Regions from separate parts of the Streptomyces sp. NPDC026538 genome, predicted to be linked through region 1. Evidence: riboswitches for the same ligand, from Rfam matches in the RefSeq annotation. Region 1 holds a riboswitch; each other region holds the start of a gene.

The links. A riboswitch is a leader RNA that binds a small molecule or an ion and turns the genes downstream of it on or off. The one in region 1 is predicted to bind S-adenosylmethionine.
Region 2: another riboswitch for S-adenosylmethionine. It lies ahead of ACZ4N4_RS19415 (amino acid ABC transporter permease); the one in region 1 lies ahead of ACZ4N4_RS26300 (putative leader peptide).
Region 3: another riboswitch for S-adenosylmethionine. It lies ahead of ACZ4N4_RS02070 (aminotransferase class V-fold PLP-dependent enzyme); the one in region 1 lies ahead of ACZ4N4_RS26300 (putative leader peptide).
Region 4: another riboswitch for S-adenosylmethionine. It lies ahead of thrC (threonine synthase); the one in region 1 lies ahead of ACZ4N4_RS26300 (putative leader peptide).

The regions. Positions count from the first base shown of each region.
Region 1 is NZ_JBVHQG010000006.1:587,812-595,024, forward strand. Features, by position in the region: gene ACZ4N4_RS26270 (ABC transporter ATP-binding protein) at 1-181, opposite strand, end outside; gene ACZ4N4_RS26275 (ABC transporter permease) at 178-1,080, opposite strand; gene ACZ4N4_RS26280 (hypothetical protein) at 1,077-1,313, opposite strand; gene ACZ4N4_RS26285 (DUF1684 domain-containing protein) at 2,027-2,848, shown strand; gene ACZ4N4_RS26290 (DUF427 domain-containing protein) at 2,956-3,771, opposite strand; gene ACZ4N4_RS26295 (hypothetical protein) at 3,794-3,928, opposite strand; SAM riboswitch class IV at 4,009-4,122, shown strand; gene ACZ4N4_RS26300 (putative leader peptide) at 4,158-4,274, shown strand; gene ACZ4N4_RS26305 (ABC transporter substrate-binding protein) at 4,519-6,138, shown strand; gene ACZ4N4_RS26310 (ABC transporter permease) at 6,142-7,101, shown strand; gene ACZ4N4_RS26315 (ABC transporter permease) at 7,098-7,213, shown strand, end outside.
Region 2 is NZ_JBVHQG010000004.1:540,085-547,297, reverse strand. Features, by position in the region: gene ACZ4N4_RS19440 (cytochrome P450) at 1-576, shown strand, start outside; gene ACZ4N4_RS19435 (hypothetical protein) at 778-1,587, opposite strand; gene ACZ4N4_RS19430 (hypothetical protein) at 1,730-1,987, opposite strand; gene ACZ4N4_RS19425 (putative leader peptide) at 2,147-2,278, shown strand; gene ACZ4N4_RS19420 (glutathione S-transferase C-terminal domain-containing protein) at 2,479-3,351, shown strand; SAM riboswitch class IV at 3,429-3,540, shown strand; gene ACZ4N4_RS19415 (amino acid ABC transporter permease) at 3,943-4,923, shown strand; gene ACZ4N4_RS19410 (amino acid ABC transporter ATP-binding protein) at 4,920-5,714, shown strand; gene ACZ4N4_RS19405 (transporter substrate-binding domain-containing protein) at 5,778-6,803, shown strand; gene ACZ4N4_RS19400 (GNAT family N-acetyltransferase) at 6,861-7,213, shown strand, end outside.
Region 3 is NZ_JBVHQG010000001.1:442,097-449,309, reverse strand. Features, by position in the region: gene trpD (anthranilate phosphoribosyltransferase) at 1-891, shown strand, start outside; SAM riboswitch class IV at 992-1,108, shown strand; gene ACZ4N4_RS02070 (aminotransferase class V-fold PLP-dependent enzyme) at 1,253-2,614, shown strand; gene ACZ4N4_RS02065 (Lrp/AsnC family transcriptional regulator) at 2,751-3,032, opposite strand; gene ACZ4N4_RS02060 (rhomboid family intramembrane serine protease) at 3,029-3,772, opposite strand; gene ACZ4N4_RS02055 (hypothetical protein) at 3,925-4,164, shown strand; gene ACZ4N4_RS02050 (NYN domain-containing protein) at 4,205-5,548, shown strand; gene ACZ4N4_RS02045 (C40 family peptidase) at 5,759-6,793, shown strand; gene ACZ4N4_RS02040 (C40 family peptidase) at 7,059-7,213, shown strand, end outside.
Region 4 is NZ_JBVHQG010000010.1:151,645-158,857, forward strand. Features, by position in the region: gene ACZ4N4_RS34190 (ABC transporter substrate-binding protein) at 42-1,325, shown strand; gene ACZ4N4_RS34195 (DUF3263 domain-containing protein) at 1,343-1,576, shown strand; gene otsB (trehalose-phosphatase) at 1,672-2,523, shown strand; gene ACZ4N4_RS34205 (alpha,alpha-trehalose-phosphate synthase (UDP-forming)) at 2,574-3,998, opposite strand; gene ACZ4N4_RS34210 (glucosyl-3-phosphoglycerate synthase) at 4,081-5,025, opposite strand; SAM riboswitch class I at 5,183-5,345, shown strand; gene thrC (threonine synthase) at 5,364-6,650, shown strand; gene ACZ4N4_RS34220 (MoaD/ThiS family protein) at 6,697-6,972, shown strand.

The sequences.
Region 1 (7,213 bases):
CGAGCAGCCGCAGGAGGGTGCTCTTGCCGCAGCCTGACGGCCCCAGCAGGACGACCAGTTCCTCGTCGGCGATGGTGAGGTCCAGCTGATCCAGGACGACCCGGTCGCCGAACCGCCGGACGACCTTCTCCACGACTGCTCCGGTCCGCTGCCGGGGCTGTGTCCGAACGGTGGTGCTCATGACGCCTCATAACTGGGACGCCACCGCAGCAGCACCCGCTCGAGAACCCGGACGAACTGGTCGGCGAGCAGACCGAGGAGCGAGTAGATCACCAGCCCCACGAAGACCTGGTCGGTCTGCAGGTACGTCTGACCTTGCGTGATGAGGAAGCCGAGGCCCTTGTCGGCGTTGACCGTCTCGGCCGCGACCAGGCCCAGGACGCTGTACGCGAGCGAGAACCGCAGGCCCACCAGGAAGCCCGGCAGGGCGCCGGGCACCAGCACCCGCGTCACCAGCCGCCAGGTGCCCGCGCCCGTCGTCCGCGCCATCTCGATCAGCCGCTGGTCGACACCGCGGATCGCGGCGAAGAGGTTGACGTACATCGGGACGCCGGCACCGAACGAGATCAGCAGCACCTTCGTGAGCTCGTCGATGCCGAACCACACGATCATCAGCGGCAGTACCGCAAGCAGCGGGATCGTGTTGAGGATCTGCACGACGCCGTTGAACAGGTACTCGCCGCTGCGCAGCAGCCCGCCCAGTACCCCGCTGACGATGCCCACCGTCAGTCCGACGGCCAGGCCGATACCGGCGCGTTGCAGCGAGATGGCCAAGTCGGGTCCGAGGACACCCTGTTGCCACAGGTCGGCGGCGGACTTGACGATGGAGGTCGGCGCCGGAGCATAGGTCTTCCGCAGCGCTCCGGCCCTCGCGAGGATCTCCCAGGCGATGAGGATCACGACCGGAGTGGTGTAGATGCCCAGCGGCCAGCGCAGCCGCTCGCGGAGCGTGCGCAGCGGGGTCCGGCGGCGGGCGTGGCTCGGCAGGAAGACCTCGCGTCCGGGCGCGTTCGGCGTCTCTGCCGAGGTCTCCACGATCGCCGGGACGACGGCCGGCCTCTTGAGGCTGACCTCGGTCATGCCGCCACCTCCAGCACCTTGCTGTAGTGCGAGGCGTCGCCGACGAGTTGCTCACTGCGCCGCCCGTCGACGCTGGCGTTGTCGAGGTTCACGTCGGCGAACACGATCGCCTTGTGCTCGTCGAGGGCATGACGGAGCGCCGTGACCGTCGCGGGGTCGGCGGGCGCGGCAAGGTCGACGCCGTCGACGAGCGCGCCGATGCGGCCCGTGAGCTTGCGGATGGTCGGAGGCATGAGGAGGTCCCTCTCAAGGAATGGGGCGCACTGCCGGGTGCGGAGAGCCGGGGTGAACGGGTGACGGGCGGCGGTGAACGGCCACGAGGCCGGTAGTCGGTCCGGTCGCGAGCGGGGCCCGACGACCGCGCGAGGAGTACGAGGCGAAGGTCGGACGGTGCAGGGGAGGTCGTGCGACCGCACCGTTCGGCGCGCACCGCCCGCGGTGCCCTGGGGAGGTCCGCCCGGCCCGCACCACTGGCCCGGCCCGCACCACAGGCCCGGAGAAACCCTCGGCCGCAGCTGACGGCATACGGGGAGACCTGGAGCGGGAGGAGAACGCGGTCGTGCGGGGATGACGCGGTTCCTGACGGAGGACACCGCTGGGATGGAGGCTTCGCCCGGCCCCTTCCGGAAGTACGCCTTCGGCGCACGGCGGCCGCTGCCGAGAGCCGCTTGTGCGGATCAGCGACCTGCCTTCCGGATCAGCGAGACGCCTTCCGGATCAACGACAACAGAACGCGCTGGAGACGTGCGCCAGGTCGATGTGGCGCCTCCGGGTCAAATCCATACGCGGGGTCATGGAACGTGAGTTGAGCAGACGCCCACCCTGTCGGTCAATAAGTTCCGGACAGGTCTCACATTGCGGAAACGTGGAACTTCTCCTGGCGGGATGACGCGCGTCGGCCCGGCTGTTGTTCGAGAGACAGAACGCGCAGCTGGAGGGATCCGACATGACCGTTCAGGACGTCGACCGGGTGAGCTTCGTACAGGACTGGGAGGAGTGGCACCGGCAGAAGGAGGCGGTGCTGGCCGGCCCGCACGGGTTCCTCGCGATCACCGGTCTCCACTGGCTCGGCGACGAGCCCACCCGGTTCGAGGACGCGCCCGGTGCCTGGTCGAGCACCGCCGCCGGTGTGGTCGTCGCATTGGACGAGGGCGAGGAGGTTACCGTCGACGGGCAGGCCGTACGCGGCCGCCACGACTTCGGCGTCCTCCCCGAACGTGCCAGTGTGTACGTCGGCTGGGGCGACGCGGTGATCGAGGTCGCCAAGCGCGGCGGACACGACATCGTGCGGCCCCGCCACCCCGGCAACGCGCTGCGGACGGCGTTCACCGGGACACCTGCCTACGATCCCGACCCGCGCTGGGTGCTCTCCGGCCGCTTCCTGCCCTTCGGTACCCCGCGCCCGGTGACCGTGGGTGCCGCCGTCGAGGGTCTGGAGCACGTGTACGACTCCCCCGGCGAGGTCGAGTTCGAACTGGACGGCGCCGTGCACCGGCTCACCGCGTTCAACGGCGGGACGCCGGGAGCCCTGATGGTGCTGTTCACCGACAAGACCTCCGGCGTGACCACGTACGCGGCCAACCGCTCCCTCCGGATCGCCGCCCCCGACGCCGAGGGCAGGGTGACGATCGACTTCAACCGCGCCGCCAACCTGCCCTGCGCCTACACGGACCTGGCCACCTGCCCGCTGCCGCCGGCCGAGAACCGGCTGCCGGTCGCGATCGAGACGGGCGAGAAGCTCCCGCTGGAGCGCGGCGGCCGCCGCTGACGGAACCGCACGTCTCGCTGGCCCCCCGCCGCCGTAGCCGTGCTCCTCGGCCGGCGGCGGGGGCTGTCTGCGGGTGCCGGCCGCCTCGATCCCGCGGTCGTCTCTCGTCAGGTGCGCTGTTGCTCCGTGAGCGCCTTGGTGAAGTGTGTGACGGGGCGCTCCACCCGTTCCCCGTCGAGGGTGATGTCGACGGCCTCGTTGTAGAAGGCGAGGAGCCCCTGGACCGCGCCGACCGCGGGCAGCGGGTCCGGATAGCTCCAGACAACGTTGGGCGGGACGTCGGCCTCGCCGCGCCACGACCAGTACTCGGCGGTGCCCTTGTAGGGGCAGCCGGTGTGGTGGTCGGTGGCTTCGAGCAGGTCGAGGCGGACGTCCTCGCGCGGGACGTAGTAGCGGGTGGGCAGGCCGGTCTCGAAGAGCAGAACCGGCCGGCGGGTGTCCGCGACGACCGTGCCGGCGATCTCGACCACCAGGTGACGGCTGCTGGGGATGGCGTCCACCCGTTTGTGCGGGTCACGGGGGTGGATGAAGATCTCTTCCTCCTCCTCGTACCAGTGGTCCAGGCCCCGTCCGACGCGCCGGAACCACTCGAAGGCGATGTGGCCGGCCAGGTCGGCGGCCGGGAAGGTCCAGGCGGCGTTCTCCAGCAGCTCGCCGTCGACGTGGAGGTCGTAGAAGATCCACGAGCCGGTGTGGGTGCCGGCCGGGGGGTTCTTCGCGGGTCGGAGCAGGTCCTCGCGGACCTCCGCGCGCGGGAACGCGTACAGCGGTACGGGCACACCGGGCTCCCAGACGAGGACGGGATGGCGGCTGTCCACGATGGTGACGTCACCCTTACGGCCCCGCACCCAGCGCTCGCTCGGCTCCCACAGGAGCCCCTCGGGCGTGGTCCGCACGGCCTGCGCGGTGGGGAATGTGGTCATGACCGGCTCTCCTTCGGCTTGCTCACGCGGTGACTTCGGCGACGTGGGGGCGGTTCTCCCGCCAGGCGGCGAGCTGCTCGGGGCGGCCGAAGACCCGCAGGTACTCCTCGACGTTGCCACTCGCACGCTCCCACGCGTCCACCATGCGTCCCGGCACGTGACACGATCCCGTCTTCTCGAACAGGGCGCCGGTTGCGGCATTGACGTACGACAAAACCGATCCGTACGATCGCCAACGGCATTGAGTGTCAGCGTCAAGCCCTGGCTCGCTGACCGGCAACCCTCCCCCGCGGTGGGGTGCTCCAGGTGAAAGCCCGGCGGGGTCACCGACGACTCCCGCAAGCGCGTGGCCCCGTGACCGGGGCCGGAGACGAGGAGGGACCGGCATGCGACACAGCGATGACCCGGCTGCCTCCCCCGCCGACGCCACGGCGTACTCCCGGCTCTCGCGTCGGCGCCACATCGATCTGAAGCGCTCGACCAGCTGCCTCTGTCGGGTCTGACCGGCCCGCCTGCCGCCGGCTGACCCTCGTCACCGGCCCCGGCCCCTTCGCGCCGCCTTTCCCCCGCCACCGGTCCCCGGTGTCGTCCACCTGCCTCCGTTTGTCCTCCGTCTGCACAGCGCTTCCCCCGGCCGGCGCCGATCCGGCCGGGGCCGCACGCCTCTGCACGCCCTTGCACGGCCGTGCCTCGCGCCCCGAAGCCCGGCACCCCGTGCCGGGTGACACGAGTAGGAGAAAGCCCTCCGTGACTGCACTTGCGGATTTCAGACCCTCCCGATGGGCGCCCCTGGCCGCGCTCCTGACCACCAGCGTCCTGCTGACCGCGTGCGGTTCGGGCGACGACGGTTCCGGCGGCGGAAGCGGCCAGGCGAAGTCCGGCGGCACCCTGACCTTCGCGGTGGGATCCGACGCCGGTTGCGTGGATCCGCAGCAGGTCGGAAGCAACGACACCATCTACTCGGTGCGCCAGATCGTGGACTCCCTGACCGACCAGGACCCGAAGACCGGCAAGATCGTGCCGTGGCTCGCCAAGAGCTGGGACATCAGCGGCGACGCGACGACGTTCACGTTCCATCTGCGGCCGGGGGTCACCTTCAGCGACGGCTCGAAGCTGACCGCCCAGGTGGTCAAGGACAACTTCGACGCGGTGCCGGACCTCGGCGCCCTGGGCACCCTCGCGGAGGGCTACCTGAGCGGTGTCAAAAGCACCACCGTGGTCGACCCGCTCACCGTCAAGGTGTCCTTCAAGCAGCCCAACGCCCAATTCCTGCAGGCGACTTCGACCCACTCGCTGGGGATCGAGTCGTCGGCGAGCGTGAAGAGGTCCCCGCAGCAGAAGTGCAGTGACGGTGTGGTCGGCTCCGGGCCGTTCGTGCTGAAGCAGTACGTGCAGAACCAGTCGGTCACCCTGGCCAGGCGGGCCGGGTACGACTGGGGTTCCTCGCTGTGGTCGAAGAAGGGCGAGGCGTACCTGGACAAGCTGGTGTTCAAGGTCGTACCCGAGGCCGGGGTGCGAGCCGGCAGTCTGCAGTCCGGTCAGGTGGACGTGATCAGCAGCGTCGGCAAGGCCAACGAGGCGGCGCTCAAGGGCGGCCAGGTCGCCCTCCAGAGCCGGGCCAACCCCGGCGTGGTGTTCGGTCTGGGACTCAACAACTCGCGGCCCCTGCTGAAGGACACGAAGCTGCGCCAGGCGATCCTGGCCGCCGTCGACCGGAAGCAGATCGCCGACACCGTCTTCCCGACCGGCACCCAGCCGGCGACCAGCATCCTGGCGCACACCACGCCCGACTACACCGACCTCTCCACCGACCTCGCCTTCGACGCGGCCAAGGCCAAGTCCCTCCTGGATCAGGCCGGTTGGCAGGGCGGCGGCGACGGCGTCCGCACCAAGGACGGCAAGAAGCTGAGCCTGACCATCACCTGGTTCCCGAACGCGGCCACCAACCAGCCCGCGCTGGAGCTGGTCCAGCAGCAGCTCAAGGCCGTCGGGATCGACGTGGTGCTCAAGCAGCTCCCGGTCACCCAGTTCGCCACCACGCTCCAGTCGGGTGACTTCGACGTGGTGTGGGGGAACACGACCCGCGCCGACCCGGACATCCTGCGCGGCTCCTTCTCCACCCAGCTGGGCAACTTCTACCACCTGCCCGCCAGTTCGCTGGACACGGCGCTGTCCGCACAGGCCGCGACCACGGACACCGCGAAGCGCAGGCAACTGGTGACGGAGGCACAGCGGTTGATCGTGCGGAACGCGTACAACGTGCCGGTGGTGGAGCTCCAGACCCAGCTGGGCGTCGCGAACAAGGTGCACGACCTCGCATTCGACTCGGGCAGCCGCGTCCAGCTGCACGACACCTGGATCGGCTAGCGGATGCGACGCTATGTGATCAAACGGCTGGCGCAGGCGGTCGGGGTGCTGTGGGCGGCCTACACGGTGTCCTTCCTGGTGCTGGACTTCCTGCCCGGCGACCCGGTCTCCGCGATGGCCGGGGCGGGAGTGGACTCGGGGGAGGTCGACCCGGCCCAACTCGCCAGGCTGCGTCACGAGTACGGCTTCGACAAGCCCGTGCTGGTGCAGTACGCGGAGTATCTGGGCCGGGCGGTGCGCGGGGACTTCGGCGACGCGGTCTCCACCGGCCGCCCGGTGACCTCCACGCTGGCCGACGCGCTGCCGCAGACGCTCCAGCTGACCGGTGCCGCGCTGCTGCTGGCGGTGGTGCTCGGCGGCGGCCTCGCGGTGGTGGCCACGTACACCTCGCAGCGGTGGCTGCGGCAGCTGCTGCTGTCGCTGCCGCCGCTGGGGGTGTCGGTCCCGACGTTCTGGGTGGGTCTGCTGCTGGTCGAGGTGTTCTCGTTCCGGCTGCACTGGTTCCCGGCGTTCGGCAACGACGGGCTGCGCGGCCTGGATCTGCCGGCCCTGACGCTGGCGATCCCGACCGGCGCGCAGGTCGCCCAGGTGCTGGCCAAGAGCCTGCTGACCGCGCTGGACCAGGCCTATGTGGAGACCGCGCGGGCCAAGGGCGCCGGCCGGTGGCGGGTGCATCTGCGGCACGCGCTGCGCAACGCCTCGCTGCCGGCGCTGACGGTCGTCGGCCTGCTGGTCGGGCAGCTGATCGCCGGTTCGGTGGTGGTCGAGACGGTGTTCTCCCGGGACGGTCTGGGCCGGGTGACCGCGGCGGCGGTCACCACCCAGGACATCCCGCTGGTCCAGGGGGTGGTGGTGTTCGGCGCGCTGATCTTCGTGGCGACGAACCTGCTCGTCGACCTCGTCTATCCGCTGCTGGACCCGCGGATCGTGGTGGCCTCGGACAGAAGGGCGAGCTTCGCATGAGTCAGAGCCTTGTCGACGACCAGGCCGAGGCCGCCCTCGGCCTCGCCCGGCCGGTCGAGACGGGACCTCCCGCGGAACCCGGACGGCCCGCCGACATCCGCCGGGTGCTCCG
Region 2 (7,213 bases), on a different contig from region 1:
GCCGACCGGCACGCGTCCTCGCTCCTCGTCTCAGCGGCCGGCCGGCTGACACCGTCCGAAGTCGCCTCCAACGCGGCCGTCCTGATGTTCGGCGGTATCGAGACCACCGAGGCGATGATCACCAACGCGCTGCTCCACCTGCTCGGGAACCCCGGCCAGCTCGCCCTCGTCCGGGCCGAACCGACCCTGCTGGACGGCGCGATCGAGGAGTCGCTGCGCCTGGAGCCCGGAGCCGCGGTGGTGGACCGCTACGCCACCCGGGACGTCGTCCTCGGTCCGGCCGCCGTCCGCCGCGGCGACCTGGTCACCGTCTCCCTGACCGGCGCCAACCGTGACCCGGCCGTCTTCCCCGACCCGGACCGCTTCGACGTCCGCCGGGGCAACGCCCGTCTCCAACTGGCCTTCGCCCACGGCCCGCACCACTGCCTCGCCGCCCATCTCGCCCGCCTGGAGACCCGTATCGCCCTCCGGTGTCTGCTCGAACGCCTTCCCGGACTGCGCCTCGACCCGGAACGGCCCGCCGCGCCGTACGGCCTGGTGTTCCGCAAGCCGCCCAGCCTGCACGTGCGGTGGTGACGGTCCCGGCGCACGCGTACGACCGCTCCCGGCCCCCTAGTGCTGCGGCAGGCAACGTTCGCCCCGTCCCGACGCCCGGCACGCACTCTCGCCGCACCGGCCGAAAGCCCAAGTACATCCAGTACGAGGACTTCCGCCCGGCACACGGGGAGCACGCACCGGACGCCGCTCCTTGACGGGCAGACGTCGCCTGCCGCGGCACTAGTCGAACTGGCTCGGCATCGGCGCCGGGGTCTTGCCGGACAGCACGTCCTTGAGGCGCTGGGCGCCGGTCTGCACGGCCAGTGCGGTGCTGTCGTGGTCGACGCCGGACAGGCCGCCGTTGGTGACCGCCGCCCCGGAGGCGCCGATCCGCAGCACCGCCACGTCCGTGGTGTAGGTGGCGGACTGGCCGTTGGCGTTCCCCTGGACGGTCACCGTCAGGGCCTCGCGCGCGTCGCCCGACTTCGGCACCTTCGCCGACACGACCTGCACGGTCCGCCGGCCGCCGTCCTTGCCGGTGGCCGTGAACTGGTTGCACTTGTCCGGCAGGGTCTTCAGCCAGGCCAGCGTGGCGTCCAGGTTCGCCGAGCCGTAGTCGCCGACCTGGTACAGCATCCGGGAGTCCTCCGAGGTGAACCCGCGCAGCCCGGAGGCGCCCGAAGCGCGGCCGAGGAGGCTGTCGGAGTACAGGGCGTCGAGGAGGCGCTGGCAGTCGGCGGCATCCGACTTGGCGGTGAGGAAGGCGGCCACGTCGACCTTCCCGACCAGCATCGAGTTGCGCCAGGTCGCCGCGTCTTTGGCCAGCTGCCAGTTGTCCTCGATGTCGGCCGGCGTGATCAGCGCGGCCTGCGCACCCGCCCTGGTGAGGGCGGGGGTCGCCGACGGGGACGCGGGCGAGTGCTCGCCGGCGGGCGAGACGGACACGGCCTCGGGGCCCCCGCTCTCGTCCGTGCAGGCCGCCGTGGCGAGCAGGATCCCCGTCGCCAGGGCCGAGACGAGAACACGCACGGGTCGGGACGGACGGATCATCGCGACTGCCTCCTCGGGAACGCGGTACGTCGCTCCGCGGGGGCAGCGGTGCTGCGTCACTGCGCGGGCAACGGCGGTACGTCCCTCCACGCCACCATCCGGCACGGGCGCCGACCACCCGCGCGTGCCATCCGGGTGAGCGTCATGATCCGGGAACCGTGATCCGCACCTTCCGGCTGCCGCAGCGCGGGCACACCGCGTCGGTGAGCGGCGACCGCACGGCCCGGCCGGCCTCGTCGACGTACTCCTGGGTGCTCCGCAGGTCCGGGTCGGCGATCGGGTCGGTGAAGAACACCGCCTGGAAGGTGGCCTCCCAGACCTCGCCGCACCGCCCGCAGGCGAACACGAAGGTCTCGGGCACGGCGCCGGGCACGGGCCCGGGACCCGGGGGCTCGCTCATCGCATCCGGCTCCTGTCACTCGGCCTGCGCCTCCAGCGGACATCCCCTGGCGCCCCGCGGCAAGCCGGGCCGGCCGTCCCAGGCGTGGACGCCCCCTTGACGGCACGCGGAGGCCGATCGACACTCCAGGTGGGAATCCTAGTGAAAAGGTAGGGAAAGATGGGTCGGCTGCGCACGGTCACCGGCAGACAGCGCCGAGGGAACCGCACGCCCTGCCCCGTTCCGCTGCTCACCTCCCGCCTGCACATCGACCTGCAGCGCGTGTGCAGCGCCATCAGCCGCACCGGCTGAGCACCCTCCGCCGGCCGTACCCGCCGCCGGCCGTACCCGCCGCCCGGCCATGACCGGCCGGGCGCCCGTAGCCGGCCGCACCCGCCGAACGCCCACCCACCGAGCGTCCGGCCCTCGGGCGCCCGCCCACCGAGCGCCCACCCACCGACGAACGCTTCCGCCGCGCGTACGTCCGCGCGCCTCTACCCCCGGGGAGACGCATGTCCATCACTCCGCTCGCCGCCGTTCCGTCCGTCCGCACCGGCCCCGCCTTCCGCGGGCGCATCGGCCGGGACGCCCGCAGCGGGCACTACGCCGTGCCGCGCCGCTACCGGCTCCACCTCGCCACCGCCTGTCCCGACGGCCTCCGCATCGCCGTCGGCCACAGCCTGCTGGCCCTCGACGACTGTTGTCCGGTCACCTTCCTGGCCGCCGTCCCGGACTGTTCCGACGGCAGCCACTCGGCGCTGCGCCCGCTGTACGAGGCGAGTGCCCACCACTACTCGGGTCCGGCCCTCGCGCCGGTGCTCAGTGACGACTGGTCAGGCCGGATCGTCAGCACGCACAGCCGGGACATCCTGCGCGACCTGGACCGCCACTTCGGCGACGGCGGCGTCCGGCTGTACCCGTGCGGTGCCGAGGCCGAGATCGAGGAGGTCGAGCGGCTCTGCGCGGAGGACATCGAACAGGCGGCACAGCACGCCGGCCGGGAGGGCGGCGACCCGGAGGCGCTCGAGACGCTGCTGGCCGCCCTGGACGAGCTGGAGCACCGCCTGACCGGCACCGAGTTCCTGGTCGGCGGGCAACTCACGGCCGCGGACGTCGAGTTGTGGGTGTCCCTGGTGCAACTCGACACCGTGCACCGCAACCACCTGGACGCCGCCGCCGTGCACGCCATCGCCGGCCACCCGGTGCTGTGGGCCTACGCCCGCCGGCTGGCCGCCCACCCGGCCTTCGGCGCCCATCTGGACCTCGACGGCATCGCCCGCCGCCACCACGGCCGTTGCCAGGGCCTGGAGGCCGCCGGCGCGGCCGTCCAGATCCTGGACTGGGCGGGCCATGCGGCGGACGCTCCCGGCGCTTCACGCAGGTGAGAGCGTTCCGAACCGTTTCGCCAGTCGGACAGGCGTTGACATTCGTTCGGACGGCTGCCTAACTTACGGACCAGAACGGTCAAGAGCGTCAGCATCAAGCCCTGGCTTGCTGACCGGCAACCCTCGCACCGCGGTGGGGTGCCCCAGGTGACGACCGGACCGGATGACGATGTTCGGTAAGCGCGAGGCCCCCAGGGGCCGCCACAACAGTGACAGGTGACGGGACATGTACGCAGCTTCCAGGTCGGCCGAGGGCCGCACCCCGGGCTGCGTACAGCCGTATCCGAGCCCGCTGGTCGCCGACCGCGCCGTCGACCTGCTCCGCGTCAACAGCGCCCTGTGTAGCGCGTGTACCGCACCGGGCCGCGCCCGCTGTCGGGTCTGACCAGGCCTTTCCGCCTCGCCCGCAGCGCGGCTCCCGCAGCCTCGCGTCCCAGCGTCCTCGTCGAAGCACCGGCCGCCCCGGTGTGAAGCCGTCCGCCCCATCCCGTGTCCCGCGCGCCCCCGCGCACCTGTGCCGTGTCCCGACGCGGTGCGGTGCCGCGGCCCCGGCTGTGTGATCCGGGGTGTCCGACTCCGCCGGAGCCCGCCATGAGTGAACCCCCAGGCGTCCTGTCCGTGGCCGAGGCGCCACCGCCCACTGACGCACCGTCAAAATCTCTGAAAAGCCAGCGAGTTCAGCCACTGCGCCGACCCGGCCGGTGGATCGCCACCGCCGTCGTCCTGGTGCTCGTCGCGCAGTTCGTGCACGGACTGGCCAGCAACCCCTTCTACCAGTGGGACCGCTTCCGCTACTGGTTCCTGCGCCCCACCATCCTCGACGGGCTCGTCGTCACCCTCGAAGTCGCCGCGCTCAGCGCCGTACTTGGCCTGCTCGGCGGCGTCGTACTCGCCCTCGCGAGGCTTTCCGGCAGTCCGGTGCTGCGGGCGGTCAGCTGGACCTACACCTGGCTGTTCCGCTCGATCCCGCTGATCGTCCTGCTGATCTTCCTCTACAACTTCTCCGCCCTCTACAAGACGCTCAGCCTGGGTGTTCCCTTCGGTCCGTCCTTCGTCACCTTCGACGAGTCGAAGCTCGCCACCGACATGGCCATCGCCGTGATCGGCCTCAGCCTCAACGAGGCGGCCTACGCCTCCGAGGTGGTGCGCGGCGGCATCCTCTCCGTCGACCAGGGCCAGCACGAGGCGGCCGCCGCGCTCGGCCTGCCCAAGGGCTACCAGTTCACCCGGATCGTCTTCCCGCAGGCCCTGCGCTCCATCGTGCCGAATTACGTCAACCAGCTCATCGGCCTGATCAAGAGCACGTCCCTGGTGTTCTACGTCTCGCTGCTCGACCTCTTCGGCTCGGTGCAGTCCATGGGCAGCACCTACCCCGGTGACATCGTGCCGCTGCTGCTCGTCGCCACCGTCTGGTACCTGATCCTGACCAGCGCCGTCTCCGTGGTGCAGTACTACGTCGAGCGGTACTTCGCCCGCGGCGCCACCCGCACGCTGCCGCCGACCCCCCTCCAAAGACTCCGCACCGGCCTGGCCGGCCTGCGGGAACGGATACGCCGGGAGGCCGCCGTATGACCACCGCACCGGAGAAGGCGCCGGACATCGCGCCGGCCGCCCTGGAGATCCACGACGTCCACAAGTCGTACGGCGCCCACCGCGTCCTCGACGGCATCGACCTGACCGTCCGTCCCGGCGAGGTCACCGTCGTCCTCGGCCCGTCCGGCTCCGGAAAGTCCACGCTGCTCCGGGTCGTCAACCACCTGGAGAAGCCCGAGTCCGGCTACGTCAGCGTCGGCGGCGAGCTGATCGGTGTCAAACGCCACGGCGACGGTCTCAAGGAACTGAGCGAACGCGCCATCCTGGCCCAGCGCAGCCGGATCGGTTTCGTCTTCCAGAACTTCAACCTGTTCCCGCACCTGACGGTCCTCGACAACGTCGCGGCCGCCCCCGTCGCCACCGGAAAGCTGACCAGGCCGGAGGCCCAGCGGCTGGCCAAGGAACTCCTCGAACGGGTCGGCCTCGGCGAGCGCGTCGGCGCCTATCCACGCCAGCTCTCGGGCGGTCAGCAGCAGCGCGTCGCCATCGCCCGCGCCCTCGCGCTGCGCCCCGGGATCATCCTGTTCGACGAGCCGACCTCCGCGCTCGACCCCGAACTGGTCGGCGAGGTCCTCGCGGTCATCAAGGACCTGGCGTCCAGCGGCACCACCCTGGTGATCGTCACCCACGAGATCGGCTTCGCCCGCGAGGTCGCCGACCGGATCGTCTTCATCGACGGCGGAAAGATCGTCGAACAGGGCCCGCCCGCCGAGATCCTCGACCATCCGCGGCACGAACGGACCCGGGACTTCCTGCGCAAGGTCCTCTGAACGGCCTCCCCCCTTCATTTCCCGCTCGACCTCTCACCTTTCGCTCGAACACGAAGGACAGCCATGCCCACGCTCCTCTCCCGACGCAGCCTGATCCGCGGCCTCACCACGGCGACCGCCGTCGCGACCCTCGCCACCGGGCTCGCCGCCTGCGGGGGCGACAGCGACGCGGCCACCACGACCGGCAGCGCCAAGAGCGGCGAGGTCGTCATCGGACAGGTCTCCAACGGCGCCGCCCAGCAGACCACCATCAAGGTCTCCGAGGTCAAGTCCATCAGCGCCGAACTGCCCGCCGCCGTCCGCAAGAGCGGCAAGCTCGTCATCGGCGAGGGCGCCCTGCCCGCCGGGTTCCCGCCGCTGGCCTACGTGGGCGGCGACCAGAAGACCCTCACCGGTTCCGAACCCGATTTGGCCCGGCTGGTCGCCGCGGTCTTCGGCCTCACACCCGAGGTGAAGAACTTCACCTGGGAGAACATGTTCGTCGGCATCGACAGCGGCAAGGTCGACGTGGCCCTCTCCAACATCACCGACACCGAGGAGCGGAAGAAGAAGTACGAGTTCGCCTCCTACCGGCAGGACAACCTCGCCTTCACCGTTCCGAAGAAGAGCACCTGGAACTTCGGCGGGAACTACGAGAACCTCGCCGGCAAGACCGTCTCCGTCAGCGCCGGCACCAACCAGGAGAAGATCCTCCTGGAGTGGAAGGCCAAGCTGGCCAAGGAGGGCAAGAAGCTCGCGGTCAAGTACTACCAGGACAGCAACAGCGTCTACCTGGCCCTCAACAGCGGCAAGATCGACGCCTACCTCGGCCCCAACCCCGGCATCGCGTACCACAACAGGCAGACCGCGAACACGCCCAACGCCACCCGCACCGCGGGCACCTACTCCGGCGCGGGCGGCAGCCTCCAGGGCCTGATCGCGGCCACCGCGAAGAAGGACAGCGGCCTCGCCAAGCCGCTCGCCGACGCCATCAACTACCTGATCGAGAACGGCCAGTACGCCGAGTGGCTCAAGGCCTACAACCTCTCCAACGAGGCCGTCGCCAAGTCCGAGGTCAACCCGCCCGGACTGCCGCTCGACAACTCCTGACCAACCGTCAATATGCACCCCTGCAGCACCCGCAAGGCGAGAAAGGACCCCGCCTCCGTGACCCTCCAGACCGACCGCCACGGAAGCGGGGCCCCGCTCGCACCCGATACGTCCCCGCTCGACAACGCCGTCCGGTCGGCCCTCACCGGCCCGCACGCCCACCTCGCGAAGCGAAGCGAGATGGGCGTGCGGGCCGAAGGCCGGGGGAGGGTCGCCCGGGCGGCCCGTCACCCCGACGACGTCTACGCCTATGCCGCCCTCGCCGACGCCACCGACCCGGACGCCCGGGTCGACCTGCGCACGCTCGTCGGCCCGGGAACGACCGTGAAGATCAGGCCGGTCGAGCAGGCACCGCCCGGCTGGACGGGGATCAGCACCGTCCGCACCGACCCGGAGCGCCGGGGCCGGGG
Region 3 (7,213 bases), on a different contig from region 1:
CTGCGGGCCAAGGGCGAGACGGTGGACGAGATCAACGGCCTGGTCCGCACGATGTACGCGCACGCCAACGTCATCGAGGTACCGGGCCGCACGGTCGACATCGTCGGCACCGGCGGTGACGGCGCCAAAACGGTGAACATCTCCACGATGTCGGCGCTGGTGGTGGCCGGCACCGGGGCGAAGGTCGTCAAGCACGGCAACCGGGCCGCGTCCTCCGCGTCCGGCGCCTCGGACGTGCTGGAGAAGCTCGGCGTCAACCTCGACCTGACCCCGCGGCGGGTGGCCGAGGTCGCCGAGGAGGCCGGCATCACCTTCTGCTTCGCCGTCAAGTTCCACCCGGCGCTGCGCCATGCCGGCGCGGCCCGCGGCCAGCTGGGCATCCGCACGGTGTTCAACATCCTCGGCCCGCTGACCAACCCCGCGCAGGTGCGGTCCCAGGCGGTCGGCGTCGCGGACCCGCGCATGGCACCGGTCGTCGCGGGCGTCTTCGCCGAGCGCGGCAACTCCTCCCTGGTCTTCCGCGGCGACGACGGCCTCGACGAACTGACGACCACCGCCACGTCCCACGTCTGGATCGTCCGCGACGGCAAGGTCACCGAGGAGACCTTCGACCCGCGGGACGCCGGCATCGAGCTGGTCCCGGTGGAGGCGCTGCGCGGCGGCGACCCGTCGTACAACGCGGAGGTCGCGCGCCGGCTGCTGGACGGCGAGACGGGCCCGGTCCGTGACGCGGTCCTGCTGAACTCGGCGGCGGCCCTGGTGGCCCTGGACCCGGGCACCGGAACGCTCGCCGAGCAGATCCGTGCCGGCATGGACAAGGCCGCGGAGTCGATCGACTCGGGCGCGGCCAAGCGGGTGCTGGAGCGCTGGGCGGCGGCCACCAACCGGTAGGCGCCCAACGGAAGAGAGCATGTGGCGCCGGCGCCCTCGGCAGTCCGTCATCCGGACAGGAGTTGCGCGCCGGCGATCACCTCATCTAGTTTTCCACTCAGGTCATGAGTGACAGTCATGAGGCCCCGGCCGACTGTCCGGCAACCCTCCGTCCGTGGCGGGGTGCCCCGGGTGAAGACCAGGCCGTAGGCAGCGAGGTCTGCGGCAAGCGCGGATCCCTCACGCTCTTCTGAATGAGCAAAGCCCAGGGATCCTGGTCATCGAGGGAGTCCCCCGTGAGCAAGCGAATGCGCTAGGGCGTCGAGCCCCCACTTCCGCGCACCCTTTTCCCTTTCTTCCTTCCTCTCACGGGAGTTCCGCCATGTCCGTCTCCACCGCCGCCTCCGCCCAGTCGGTTTGTGCTCCCCTGCCCGTTCTGGGGCGGGATGTCATCGTCCCGCTCGTCACCGGTGGCGAGGTCACCTACGCCGCCCTCGACTACGCGGCCAGCGCCCCCGCCCTCCAGCGTGTCTGGGACGACGTGGCCGCGTACGCGCCCTACTACGGCAGCGTCCACCGCGGCGCCGGCTACCTCTCCCAGCTCTCCACGGACCTCTTCGAGAACGCCCGCCGGACCGTCGCCGAGTTCCTCGACTGCCGTGAGGACGACCAGCTGGTCTTCACCCGCTCGACCACGGACTCCCTGAACCTCCTGGCCCGCGCCCTCCCGGCCGGCTGCCAGGTCTTCGTCTTCGAGACCGAGCACCACGCGAGCCTGCTGCCCTGGCAGGACGCCCGGGTCAGCTACCTCGACGCCCCGCGCACCCCGCGCCAGGCCGTGGAGACCCTGGAGAAGGCCCTCGCCGACCGTGACCCGCACGGCCCGGCCCTGGTCTGCGTCACCGGCGCCTCGAACGTCACCGGCGAGCTGTGGCCGGTCCGTGAGCTGGCCGCCGCCGCGCACGCGCACGGCGCCCGGATCGTCCTGGACGCGGCCCAGCTGGCCCCGCACCACCCGGTGAGCGTCCGCGAGCTGGACGTCGACTGGATCGCCTTCTCCGGCCACAAGCTGTACGCCCCCTTCGGCTCCGGCGTCCTGGCCGGCCGCGCCGACTGGCTGCGGGCGGCCGAGCCGTACCTCGCGGGCGGCGGCGCCAGCCGCAAGGTCACCCGGCGCGCGGACGGGGGAGTGGCCGTGGAGTGGCACGACAGCGCTGCGCGGCACGAGGCGGGCTCCCCGAACGTCATCGGCGCCTACTCGATCGCCGCCGCCTGCAAGGCGCTGACCGAGGCGGGCTTCGACACGCTGGTCGCCCGCGAGCGGCACCTGATCGCCAAGGTCCGGGAGGGCCTCGCCGAGGTGCCCGAGGTCCGTGTCCTGTCCCTCTTCGGCGACGACGCCCCCCGCGTGGGCGTGCTCTCCTTCGTGGTCGAGGGCTGGAACAGCTCCCACTTCGCCGCCGCCCTCTCCGCCGAGTACGGCATCGGCGTCCGCGACGGCCTCTTCTGCGCCCACCCGCTGGTCAGGACCCTGCTGGGCTCCGACCCCCAGACCCAGGGCGAGTGCGGGGCGCCGGAGGCGGCACCGGGCGAGAAGTCCCTCAACGCGATCCGGGTGAGCTTCGGGGCGGGGACGCCCGACGAGCACGTGGAGCGCTTCGCGAACGCCGTGAAGGAACTGGTTGCCCACGGCGCCAAGTGGACGTACCGCACGGAAGAAGGCCGCTGCGTCCCGGCGGTGTGATCAGCGCCCCGCAAGGGGCGCGGGGAACTGCGCGACCAGCCACGACGGACCCGCAGACGACCGCGGTGCGGGCCGGTGGGGGCTGAGCGCGCAGTTCCCCGCGCCCCTGACGGGGCGCTTGGGTGAACGGCGTCCGCTAGCTGTCCAGGCCGATGGCGAACGCGGCCTCCAGGTCGTGCTGGGAGTACGTGCGGAACGCGACGTGCGTGTCCGTGCCCTCCACGCCCTGGATCTTGCTGATCCGGCCCGGGATCACCTCGGCCAGATCCTCGTGCTCGCGCACCCGGACCATGGCGATCAGGTCGTACGTACCGGTGACGGAGAAGACCTCGCTGACGCTGTCCAGCGCGGCGATCTGTTCCGCGATCTCGGGGATCCGGTCCACGCTGGTCTTGATGAGGACGATCGCGGTGATCACGGCTGGTTCTCTCCCTCGGGTGCCGGAGCTGGGGCGGCCTTCACTTTAGTCCCACGGCCGTACCGCACCCACGCGTAGCCGACGCCGAGTCCGAAGCCGACCAGGTGGGCGAGGTAGGCCACGCCGGGGCCGGAGGGGGCCTGGTTCAGGGCGACCCACTGCAGGGCCGCCCAGAAGGGGAGCACCACCCAGGCCGGGAACCGCAGCGGAAGGAAGAAGAGGAACGGCAGAAGACTGGTCACGCGGGCGTTGGGGAACAGGTACAGGAACGCTCCGAGGACCGCCGAGATCGCCCCGGACGCCCCCACCAGCGACTGCTGGGACGTGGCGTTGGCGGCCGCGTAGCCGAGCAATGCGAGGTAGCCGCAGCCGATGTAGAAGAGGGTGAACTCGACGCGGCCCATCCGTTCCTCGGTCATCGCCCCGAAGACGAAGAGGAAGAGCATGTTGCCGAGCAGGTGCACCCAGCTGCCGTGGATGAACAGCGCCGTGGCCGGGGTGAGCACCTCCCGCGCCGGACCGTCGAACAGGTCGGCGGGGACCACCCCCCAGCGCCGGAAGTACGCGCGCTGGGCGGCCGCCAGGGCGTCCCCGGTGCCGTAGGACGGGGTGAAGCCGGACGCCGGGCCGAGCACGAAGATCAGGCAGCACACGGCGATCAGGGTGTACGTCATGGGCGCCGACGTCCCCCTCAGGCTCCGCAGCGTCCGGCCGGCCGTCGTGTTCCAGTTGCCGATCATGGACATAGAGCATGACGTAACGGGATGCACTGGTGCAGATCGCCTCGCCGCCCTGGACGGGGCGGCGTCGAGTACTCGCCAGGCCGTAGGGTAACGAGCCACACGCGTCGGGACGGCGCGTCACGGACACTAGAAGGAAGCGAACAGTCACGATGACGGTTCCCCTGCCGACCGCCACGACGCGGTGGCGCTGCACCCTCTGTGGCAACCTCACGAGGTTCGACGTGACCCGCTCGTCGAAGGTCGTGGAGTACGTGCACCTCGACCTGGCCGGTGAGCCCAAGGTCGAGGAGCGCGAGGTGGTCAGTGAGACCATCGAGTCGGTGCGCTGCCGCTGGTGCAACGCGGTGGACCAGGTGGAACTCGTGGACAGGCCGGGTGCCGACTCCTGAGACCGGGAGGCGGCCCCGCACAGGTGATGGGGTGTGACGGATGGTGGAGACCACAGGCGGGGGGCCGGGCGACGGCACCGCCGAGGTGCTTGACCGTCCGTTGCCCGACGGCGTGCGACGGCGTGTCGTGCAGATCGTGTCGGACGGCTTCGGCGGCCTGACCGTCGCCGAACTGCCGGCTCAACTGCGGCAGTACGCCCGGTTCGCCCCGAACCGGCGGGCCAAGTTCGCCGGCAACGCCATGGCGACCGCGCTGGAGACGGACACCCTTTTCCGGCAGCGGATCGGGGAGAAGCTCAGAGAGGCCCAGCCGGAACTCGCCGGCGCCCTCGACTCCGGCTCACCTCCCCCGGCCGCGGACCCGCTCGATGTGGCGGCCGCGGCCTACGTACTGCGCCCCACGGGCTGGGTGAAGCTGGTGGCGGCGGCCGGCGAGGAGGCCCAGCGGGCCGACGCCGAGCGCGCCGACGAGGAGAGCCGGGCCGAACTGGAGCGGCTGCGCGAGGAGCTGGACCGGGCCCGGGCGCAGACCCGTGCCGACACGGAGCGGCTGCGCGCCGAGCTGGACGCGGCGAAGAAGGAAGCGGAATCGCTTCACCGCAAGCTGCGCGCGGCCCTCAGTGACGTCAAGCGGGGTCAGGCCGCGCTGCGCAAGCTGCAGGGCGAGATGGAGTCGGTGCGCACCGAGGGGCAGGCCCAGGTGTCCGCCGCCGAGAGCGAGGGCCGGCGTCTCAAGGGCCGGCTCGGCGAGGTCGAGGCAGCCCTGGAGGCCAGCCGCCGGGCCGCCCGCGAGGGACGCAGCGTCGAGGACATGAGAGTGCGGCTGCTGCTCGACACCGTCCTGGACGCGGCCCAGGGGCTGCGCCGCGAACTGGCGCTGCCGCCGGTGTCGGTGCGGCCCGCCGAGACCGTGGACGCGGTCGAACCGGGACGAATGACCCCGAAGGACATCGCGGCCCGGGCGCTCTCCGAGAACGACCCGGCCATTCTCAACCAGCTGCTCGCCCTGCCCCAGGCGCACTTGGTCGTCGACGGCTACAACGTGACCAAGACCGGCTATCCGCAGATGCCGTTGGAGAAGCAGCGGCTGCGGCTGCTCGGGCAGCTCTCCCAGCTCGCCGCGCAGACCGGCGCCGAGGTCACCTGTGTCTTCGACGGCGCCGAACTGGCCGCCCCGGTGCTGCTCGCACCGCCGCGCGGGGTCAGGGTCCTCTTCTCCAAGCCAGGTGTCACCGCGGACGAGCTGATCCGCCAGCTGGTGCGCGCCGAGCCGCCGGGCCGTCCGGTGATCGTCGCCTCGACCGACCGCGAGGTCGCCGACGGGGTCGCCAAGGCGGGTGCCCGTCCGGTCGCTTCTGCGATGCTTCTGAAGCGACTGTCCTGAAGGTTCAACGGACATATGCAATGCCCGAATTGACCGAACCGTCACGCAACGTAGCGTCAATCGAGCATTACGGCACGTGAGTTATGTGCAAAGAGTGCGTTGCGTGACCAGTTTTTTCGCTGTTGGGTTTGAACTGATCACGGGGAGGTCACTAGGGTCGGGCCTCGAACCTCCACACGGGTGATCACTCAAACGAAGGAGCCCGTCTCCGTGGCGTCCCATCGTCGACCCAAGCAGCCGAGTCGCGCGCGCGTGACCGTGCTGACCACCGCAGCCGCCGCTGCTGTCGTCCTCAGCGCCAACGCCGCCAACGCGGCACCCAGCGAGAAGCTGAGCAAGGACGAGGTCAAGGCAAAGGTCGACAAGCTCTACGAGGAGGCCGAGCAGGCCACCGAGAAGCTGGACGGAGCCAAGGACAAGCAGCACAAGCTGCAGAAGGAAATCTCCACGATCCAGGACAATGTGGCCCGTGGTCAGGAGGACCTCAACAAGCTGCGGGACAGCCTCGGTTCGCTGGCCACCGCGCAGTACCGCTCCGGCGGCATAGACCCGTCGGTCCAGCTCTTCCTCTCGTCCGACCCGGACGACTACCTCGACAAGGCGTCCACGCTCGACCAGTTGAGCGGCCAGCAGGTCGCGGCCCTGAAGAAGATTCAGGACAAACAGCGCGAACTCGCCCAGGAGCGGGCAGAGGCGACGGACAAGCTCAAGGACCTCTCCGCCACCCGCACCGAGCTGGCCAAGCAGAAGAGCGCCGTCCAGTCCAAGCTCGCCGACGCGCAGAAGCTCCTCAACACCCTGACGGCCAAGGAGAAGGCCGCCCTGGACGCCGAGCAGGCCCAGGCCGCCAGCCGCGCCTCCTCCCGGGTGGACCTCGGCAACACCGGCTCCGCCTCCGGCCGGGCCGCCGCCGCCTTCTCCGCCGCCCAGTCCGTGATCGGCTCGCCGTACGTCTACGGCGCCTCCGGACCGTCCTCCTTCGACTGCTCGGGCCTGACCTCCTGGGCCTACGCCCAGGCCGGCGTCACCATCCCGCGCACCTCCGAGGCCCAGGCCAACGCCGGCACCCGGATCTACAGCCAGAGCGACCTCAAGGTCGGCGACCTGGTCATCTTCTACGGCGACTACCACCACGTCGGTCTCTACGCCGGCAACGGCCAGGTGCTGCACGCCCCGCACACCGGTGCAGTGGTGCGCTACGAGTCGATCGGTGACATGACGTTCGAGTTCGGCGTCCGGATCTGACCCCAGCGGGTTACGGCGACACTCGTACGGCCCAAGATCAACCTCACGGCGCGCCCGAACGGGCGAATCCCGACAACCGAAGATGACCCCACGCCCCGCCGGTGACCTGCGTCAGCGGCGGGGCGTCACGTTGCAATGGCCGTCGAGAGTCTTTGGCCGGGGTGTGGTCGCACGGCTACTGTCTGCCGCGTTTCCTCCGGTGCCGGGGCATCCCCGTCCCCGGCGCCGGAGGAAGCGGTACCCGTCCGCCGGCAGAAGGACCACCGTGGGGTTTCACCGCCGTCTCGCACCGTCCGGGTTCAACCGTGGCGCCGGTGCCGCCATCTGTGCGCTGTCCGCCGCGGCGGCCGCGCTCGGCGCCGCACCCGCGAGCGCGGCCTCGCACGGGCACACCCGCGCCGAGGTGGACCGGCTGTACCA
Region 4 (7,213 bases), on a different contig from region 1:
CACATCTTGAACAGCGAGACAGTTAGACAGGGGCAGTACACGTGCGGCGGCGTAGGGCAGGAATGATCGCGGTGGTGTCCGCAACGGGCATGACAGCGGTCCTCGGTGGCTGTGGGACGACCGGATCCTCGGACGTCACCCTCAGACTCGTCGCCGCCGACTACGGAGACTCCGCCGCCAACAGCTCCCAGAAGTACTGGGACCGGCTGGCCAGGGCGTACGAGGCCAAGCACGCCGACGTGAAGGTCGACGTGACCGTCTACTCGTGGAACGACGTCGACCGCAAGGTCAAGGAGATGGTCGCCGACGGCCAGGCGCCCGACCTCGCCCAGATCGGCTCGTACGCCGACTACGCGGCCGCCGGCAAGCTGTACGAGGCCGGGGACCTGCTCTCCATCCCGGTCCAGGCCGACTTCCCCTCCCAGCTCGCCGAGGCGGGCCAGTGGAACCACGCCCAGTACGGCATACCTTTCGCCGGGTCCACGCGCGTCCTCTTCTACAACAAGACCCTCTTCAGCGAGGCCGGCATCACCCCGCCGACCACCTGGAAGGAGCTGGCGGCCGACGCCGAGGCGCTCAAGGCGCACGGGGTGAAGTACCCGTACGCGCTGCCGCTCGGCCCCGAGGAGGCGCAGGCGGAGACCATGCAGTGGCTGCTCAGCGGCGGCAGCGGCTACACCGACGACATCGGCACGTACACGATCGACTCCGCGCAGAACATCGACACCTTCAAGTGGCTCAAGGACGAGCTGGTGGGCAAGGGCCTGACCGGGCCGACGGCGCCCGGAAAGCTGAACCGCGCGACGGCGTTCGCCGCGTTCGCCGACGGCCAGGTCGGCATGCTCAACGGCCACCCCACGCTCATCAAGCAGGCCGAGAAGAAGGGCGTCAAGTTCGGCACGGTCCCGATGCCGGCCCGCGCCGGCCAGACCACCACCACCGCCTCCATGGGCGTCACCGACTGGATGGCGGCGTTCAAGCAGAACGGCCACGCGGACCAGGTCGGTGACTTCCTCGACTACGTCTACAGCGAGAAGAACGTCCTCGACTTCTCCCGCGAGTACGGCCTGCTGCCGGTCACCACGTCCGCGTCCCAGACGATGACCGACTCCCCGCAGGCCCAGGACAAGCAGCTGCTCCCCTTCCTGGAGCAGTTGCCGACCTCCGAGCTGTACCCGGCCGGAAAGACCTCCTGGGCCGCGGTCAGCGCCGACGTCAAGGCGCAGATAGGCACGGCGGTCACGTCCACGGGCGACCCGACCGCCGTACTCACCCGGCTCCAGTCCGAGGCCGCGGCGGCGGACAGCCGTACGAACACGGGCTGAGCGTTACGGTTCTCGGCATGGACCGGCAAGAACTGGGCGCACGCGAACAGGCGATCCTCGCCCTGGAACGCCGGGGCTTTCCGAGCCCCGGCGCGAAGGAACGGGCGATCCGCGAGGAACTGGACCTGGCGCCGGTGCGCTACTACCAGCTCCTCAACGCCCTGCTCGACGACGAGCGGGCGCTGGCCCATGACCCGGTGACGGTGAACAGGCTGCGGAGGGTGCGGGACGCGCGGCGAATGGATCGCTGAGGCCGGGGGGATGTGCGGGCCGGTGGGGGCCGAGCGCGCAGTTCCCCGCGCCCCTTGGGGCGCGCTGTCCCGGGCGTCGCCGATAGGGTCGCCGTATGGGTACGCATCCGACGGACAATCCTCTGCCTTCGCCTCGCACCCCCGCTGGTCGCGAAGGGCTCGAGGCCCTGCTCTCGCAGCCCCGCTCCGCGCTCGTCGGCCTCGACTTCGACGGGACGCTCGCGCCGATCGTCGCCGACCCCGAGCAGGCGCGGGCTCATCCGGACGCCGTACCGGCCCTGGCCGACCTCGCGCCGAAGGTGGCCGCCGTCGCCGTCATCACCGGCCGTCCCGTCGAGATCGCCGTCCGCTACGGCGGTTTCGCCGGCGTCCCCGGCCTGGACCACCTCGTCGTCCTCGGCCACTACGGTGCCGAACGCTGGGACGCGGCGACCGGTGAGATCACCGCGCCCCCGCCGCACCCCGGCATCGCCGCCGTCCGCGCCGAACTCCCGGCCGTCCTCGACGGCGCGGGGGTGCACGGCGCCTGGATCGAGGACAAGGGCCACGCCGTGGCCGTCCACACCCGCCGGGCCGACGACCCCCAGGCCGCCTTCGAGTCCCTCCGCGCACCCCTGACGGACCTGGCCACCCGCCACGCCCTGATCGTCGAACCGGGCCGCCTGGTCCTGGAACTGCGGCCGCCGGGCATGGACAAGGGCGTGGCGCTGCGCGAGTACGCGCGGGAGATCGGCGCGGGCGCGGTCCTCTACGCGGGCGACGACCTGGGCGACATCCCGGCCTTCGCAGCCGTGGAAAAGCTCCGCGCGGAGGGCGTCCCGGGCCTGTTGGTATGCAGCGGCAGCGAGGAGGTCACCGACCTCGCGGAGCGGGCCGACCTGGTGGTAGACGGCCCGGAGGAAGTCGTACGGCTACTGAAAACTCTGGCTGAGCTGAGCGCCCCGTAAGGGGCGCGGGGAACTGCGCGGCAAGCCCCCACCGGGCCCGCGCATGCCCCTCATTCCCGCAGTGCCCCCAACTGCTCAAGAAACCAGGCCGCCGGCGGCAACGCCGTAGCCGCCGCGGCCAGCCGCTTGCACCGCTCCGCCCGCTCCGCCCCCGGCAGACTCAGCGCCTCGTGCAGGGCGCGGGCCGTCCCTCCGATGTCATACGGGTTCACGACGATGGCGTCCTCGCCCAGCTCCTCGTACGCCCCCGCCTCCCGCGACAGCACCAGCACGCACCCCTCGTCCGAGACCACCGGGATCTCCTTGGCGACCAGGTTCATGCCGTCCCGGATCGGGTTCACCAGGGCCACGTCGGCCAGCCGGTAGGCCGCCAGCGACCTCGCGAAGTCGTCCTTCACATGCAGCACCACCGGCGTCCAACCCGCCGTCCCGTACGCCGCGTTGATGTCGTCCGCGACCCGCTGCACCTCGGCCGTGTAGTCGCGGTACACCGCGAGGTCCTGCCGCGACGGGTACGCGAACGCGACATGCACCACCCGCTCCCGCCACTCGGGGTGGTCGTCGAGCAGCTGCCGGTACGCCAGCATCCCCCGCACGATGTTCTTCGACAGCTCGGTCCGGTCCACCCGGACGATCGTCCTGCGGCCCTCCCCGATCTCCTCGCGCAGCGCCCGCATCCGCTCGTCCACGTCCGGCTCGTGGGACCGCTTCCGCAGGAACTCCGCGTCGGCCCCCAGCCCGTGCACCCCGATCCGGGTCTCCCCGGCCGTCGGGATCCCCGGGCCCAGCACCGCATGACAGCAGGCCACGAACGCGTCCGCCCACCGCCGGGTCAGGAACGCCGCGTGATCGGCGCCCAGGATCCCGCTCAGCAGCTCCGCCGCGATGTCGTCGGGGAGCAGCCGGAAGTAGTCCGGCGGTGCCCACGGGGTGTGGGAGAAATGGCCGATGCGGAGATCCGGCCGCAGCCGGCGCAGCATCCGTGGGGCCAGCGCCAGGTGGTAGTCCTGGATGACCACCACCGCGCCCTGGCCCGCCTCCTGCGCCAGCGCCTCCGCGAACGCCTGGTTGTAGGCCTGGTACGACGCCCACTGCCGCCGGAACTCCGCGTCGAAGATCGGCTCCAGCGGGGTCTGGTAGAGCATGTGGTGGACGAACCAGAGCATCGAGTTCGCGATGCCGTTGTACGCGTCCGAGAACACGTCCGGATCGATGTCGAGCATCCGGACCTGCTGTCCGCCGGTGTCCCCGGCCGGCAGCCGGCCGCCCTCGGCCCGCCGCACCGCCTCCCGGTCGCCGTCGCTCAGCGCCGCGCACACCCACACCGCGTTCGCGTCCGGCCCGATCGCCGACAGCCCCGAGACCAGCCCGCCGCCGCCGCGTCTGGCGTGCAGGGCACCGCCTTCGCCCACTACATACGAAACCGGGCCGCGGTTGGACGCGACCAGCACCTCAGCACCGCCGGTGAAAGCCATACGCCACAACCTAGCCCGGCCCGGAAACGCTCAAACGTACGGCTACGCCCGACGCGCCGCCGTATACGGCCGTACGACGAAGTCACGCCACCCGGCGCTCGGCGTACTCGGCGATCTCCGCCATCGGCGGCCGTTCCTCGGTGTCCACGGAGTAGGTGCGCGGTTCGAAGCCGTCCTCACCCCGTTCGAACTGGGTGAGGGAGGGGCGGATCAGGTGGCCGCGGGCCAGCCGCAGCTGGGCCGTGCGGTAGATCGCGGCGGACATCCGGCCGAGGGCCTGGCCGTCCTGGTGACGGTGTTTGCGGACCCCCACGTCGACCTGGGCGAGGGCGTCCAGGCCCACCAGGTGCAGGGCGTCGACCAGCATGCCCAGCTCCACGCCGTAGCCGACCGGGAAGGGGAGCTGTTCGAGGAGCGAGCGGCGGGCCGCGTACTCGCCGCCGAGCGGCTGGACGAACCCGGCCAGCTGCGGCCAGTGCATGTTCAGCAGCGGGCGGGCCATCAGTTCGGTGACCCGGCCGCCCTGTCCGGCCGATCCGGCGAGCGGGCGGTCGTACATCGCCTTGACCAGGTCCACGTCCGGGTCGGTCAGCAGCGGGCCGACGATCCCGGTGACGAAGTCGGAGGAGAAGTCACGTAGGTCGGCGTCGATGAAGCAGACGATGTCCCCGGTGGTGACGAGGAGGGAGCGCCAGAGGACCTCGCCCTTGCCGGGGACGGCGGGGATGCGCGGCAGGATCGTGTCGCGGTGCACGACCCGGGCGCCGGCCGCCGCGGCCACCGCCGCCGTACGGTCGGTGGAGCCGGAATCGACGACCACGAGCTCGTCGACGAGCGGCGCCTGCCGCATCAGGTCGTGACGGATGATCGCGACGATGTCGCCGACGGTCGCCTCCTCGTTGAGCGCGGGCAGCACCACGGAGACGGACTGCCCGGTGCGCTGCTTGGCGGCGAGTATCCGGTGCAGCGGGCGGTCGTTCATGGACCAGGAGCGGGTGGCCAGCCAGCGCTCGACTTCTTCCAGCACAGTCAGCGGCTCCTCACTGTCACGATCACACTGCGAGGTGTGATCCATCTCGCGGTTCGGACGACACTCTCAACTGTCCTGGCCTTCGGTTACAGTCTTGAACAACGCCGATGACCATCGCATGTCCTGGGGTCACCGGTCGTTGACAACCGCATACCGCTCATCCAGAGGGGCAGAGGGATACGGCCCGATGAAGCCCCGGCAACCCTCCAGTCGGTTACTCGTGGATCGCTGATCACTGTCGATCACTCGCGAGGCTCCCGGCTAGGGAAGGTGCCAAATCCGTCTCACGGCGAGATGCGTCGTGAGGAAGATGAGGAGAAAGGGCCTCGCCTCACATGGCTGTGCAGACTGCTGCGACCACCACCGACTCCACGACCGTCGATCTCGGTCCCGCCACTGCCCTGAGCTGCCGCGAGTGCGGCCACCGCGTGCCGCTCGGCCCGGTGTTCGCCTGCGAGGAGTGTTTCGGCCCGCTCGAAATCGCGTACGACTTCTCGGGCTACGACACCGAGGAGCTGCGGAAGCGGATCGAAGCGGGTCCCGCGAACATCTGGCGTTACGCGCCGCTGCTGCCCGTCCCCGCGGACGTGGCGACCAAGCCGAACATCAACCCGGGCTGGACCAAGCTCGTCCAGGCCGACAACCTGGCGAAGGAGCTGGGCGTCACCGGCGGCCTGTACGTCAAGGACGACTCCGGCAACCCGACGCACTCCTTCAAGGACCGGGTCGTCGCCCAGGCCGTCGAGGCCGCGCGCGCCTTCGGCTACACCACGCTCTCCTGCTCCTCCACCGGCAACCTGGCCGGCGCGGTCGGCGCCGCCGCCGCCCGGGCCGGCTTCCGCTCCTGCGTGTTCATCCCGCACGACCTGGAGCAGGGCAAGATCGTCATGGCCGCGATCTACGGCGGCGAGCTCGTCGGCATCGAGGGCAACTACGACGACGTGAACCGTTTCTGCTCCGAGCTGATCGGCGACTCGGCCGGCGAGGGCTGGGGCTTCGTCAACGTCAACCTGCGGCCGTACTACGCGGAGGGCTCCAAGACCCTGGCGTACGAGATCTGCGAGCAGCTCGGCTGGCGGATCCCGGACCAGCTGGTCGTCCCGATCGCCTCCGGCTCGCAGCTCACGAAGATCGACAAGGGGCTGCAGGAGCTGATCAAGCTCGGGCTCGTCGAGGACAGGCCGTACAAGATCTTCGGCGCGCAGGCCGAGGGGTGCTCACCGGTGTCGGTGGCCTACAAGGCGGGCCACGACGTGGTGCGGCCGCAGAAGCCGAACACCATCGCCAAGTCGCTGGCCATCGGCAACCCTGCCGACGGGCCGTACGTCCTGGACATCGCGCGTCGTACCGGCGGTGCGGTGGAGGACGTCACCGACGAGCAGGTCGTCGACGCGATCAAGCTGCTCGCGCGGACCGAGGGAATCTTCGCGGAGACCGCGGGCGGGGTGACGCTCGGAGTCACCAGGAAGCTCATCGAGAATGGGCTGATCGATCCGGCGAAGTCGATCGTCGTACTCAACACGGGTGATGGACTGAAGACGCTGGACGCCGTGGCGGGGACCGGGCTCACGGCGACCATTCGCCCGAATCTCGAGTCTTTCCGCGAGGCCGGGCTCGCCTGAGCCAGCTGTAAGAAACCAGGGCGTTGCCCCGATCGGAGGTTCAAACGTGAGCGTCACCGTTCGCATCCCCACCATCCTGCGCACCTACACCGGTGGTCAGGCCGAAGTCAGCGCCGAAGGCGGCACCCTCGGCGAGGTCATCTCCGACCTGGAGAAGAACCACACCGGGATCGCCGCCCGTGTTCTCGACGACGAGGGCAAGCTGCGCCGGTTCGTGAATGTGTACGTCAATGACGACGACGTGCGGTTCGAGCAGGGACTTCAGACGGCGACCCCGGACGGTGCGGGCGTCTCCATCATCCCGGCCGTGGCCGGCGGCTGACCTGCTGACAGGCTGATCGAATGACCGAACATTACCTTTGGTAACGCCGATCACCCACTGTTCATTCGATTGCCCCCTCCGTGAGAGAAGCGGAGGGGGCAATTCTGTGTGGTTGAGCGCGGTACAGTTGGGGAACGCGGTCCCGATCTCCAGGTCGGGAGCCCCGTATTCGACACCGCTGACCCGCCAAGAAGTAGCCAAAGTGTGCGGGTTATATGCGGCTTTCGCGGCTTTTATGGGG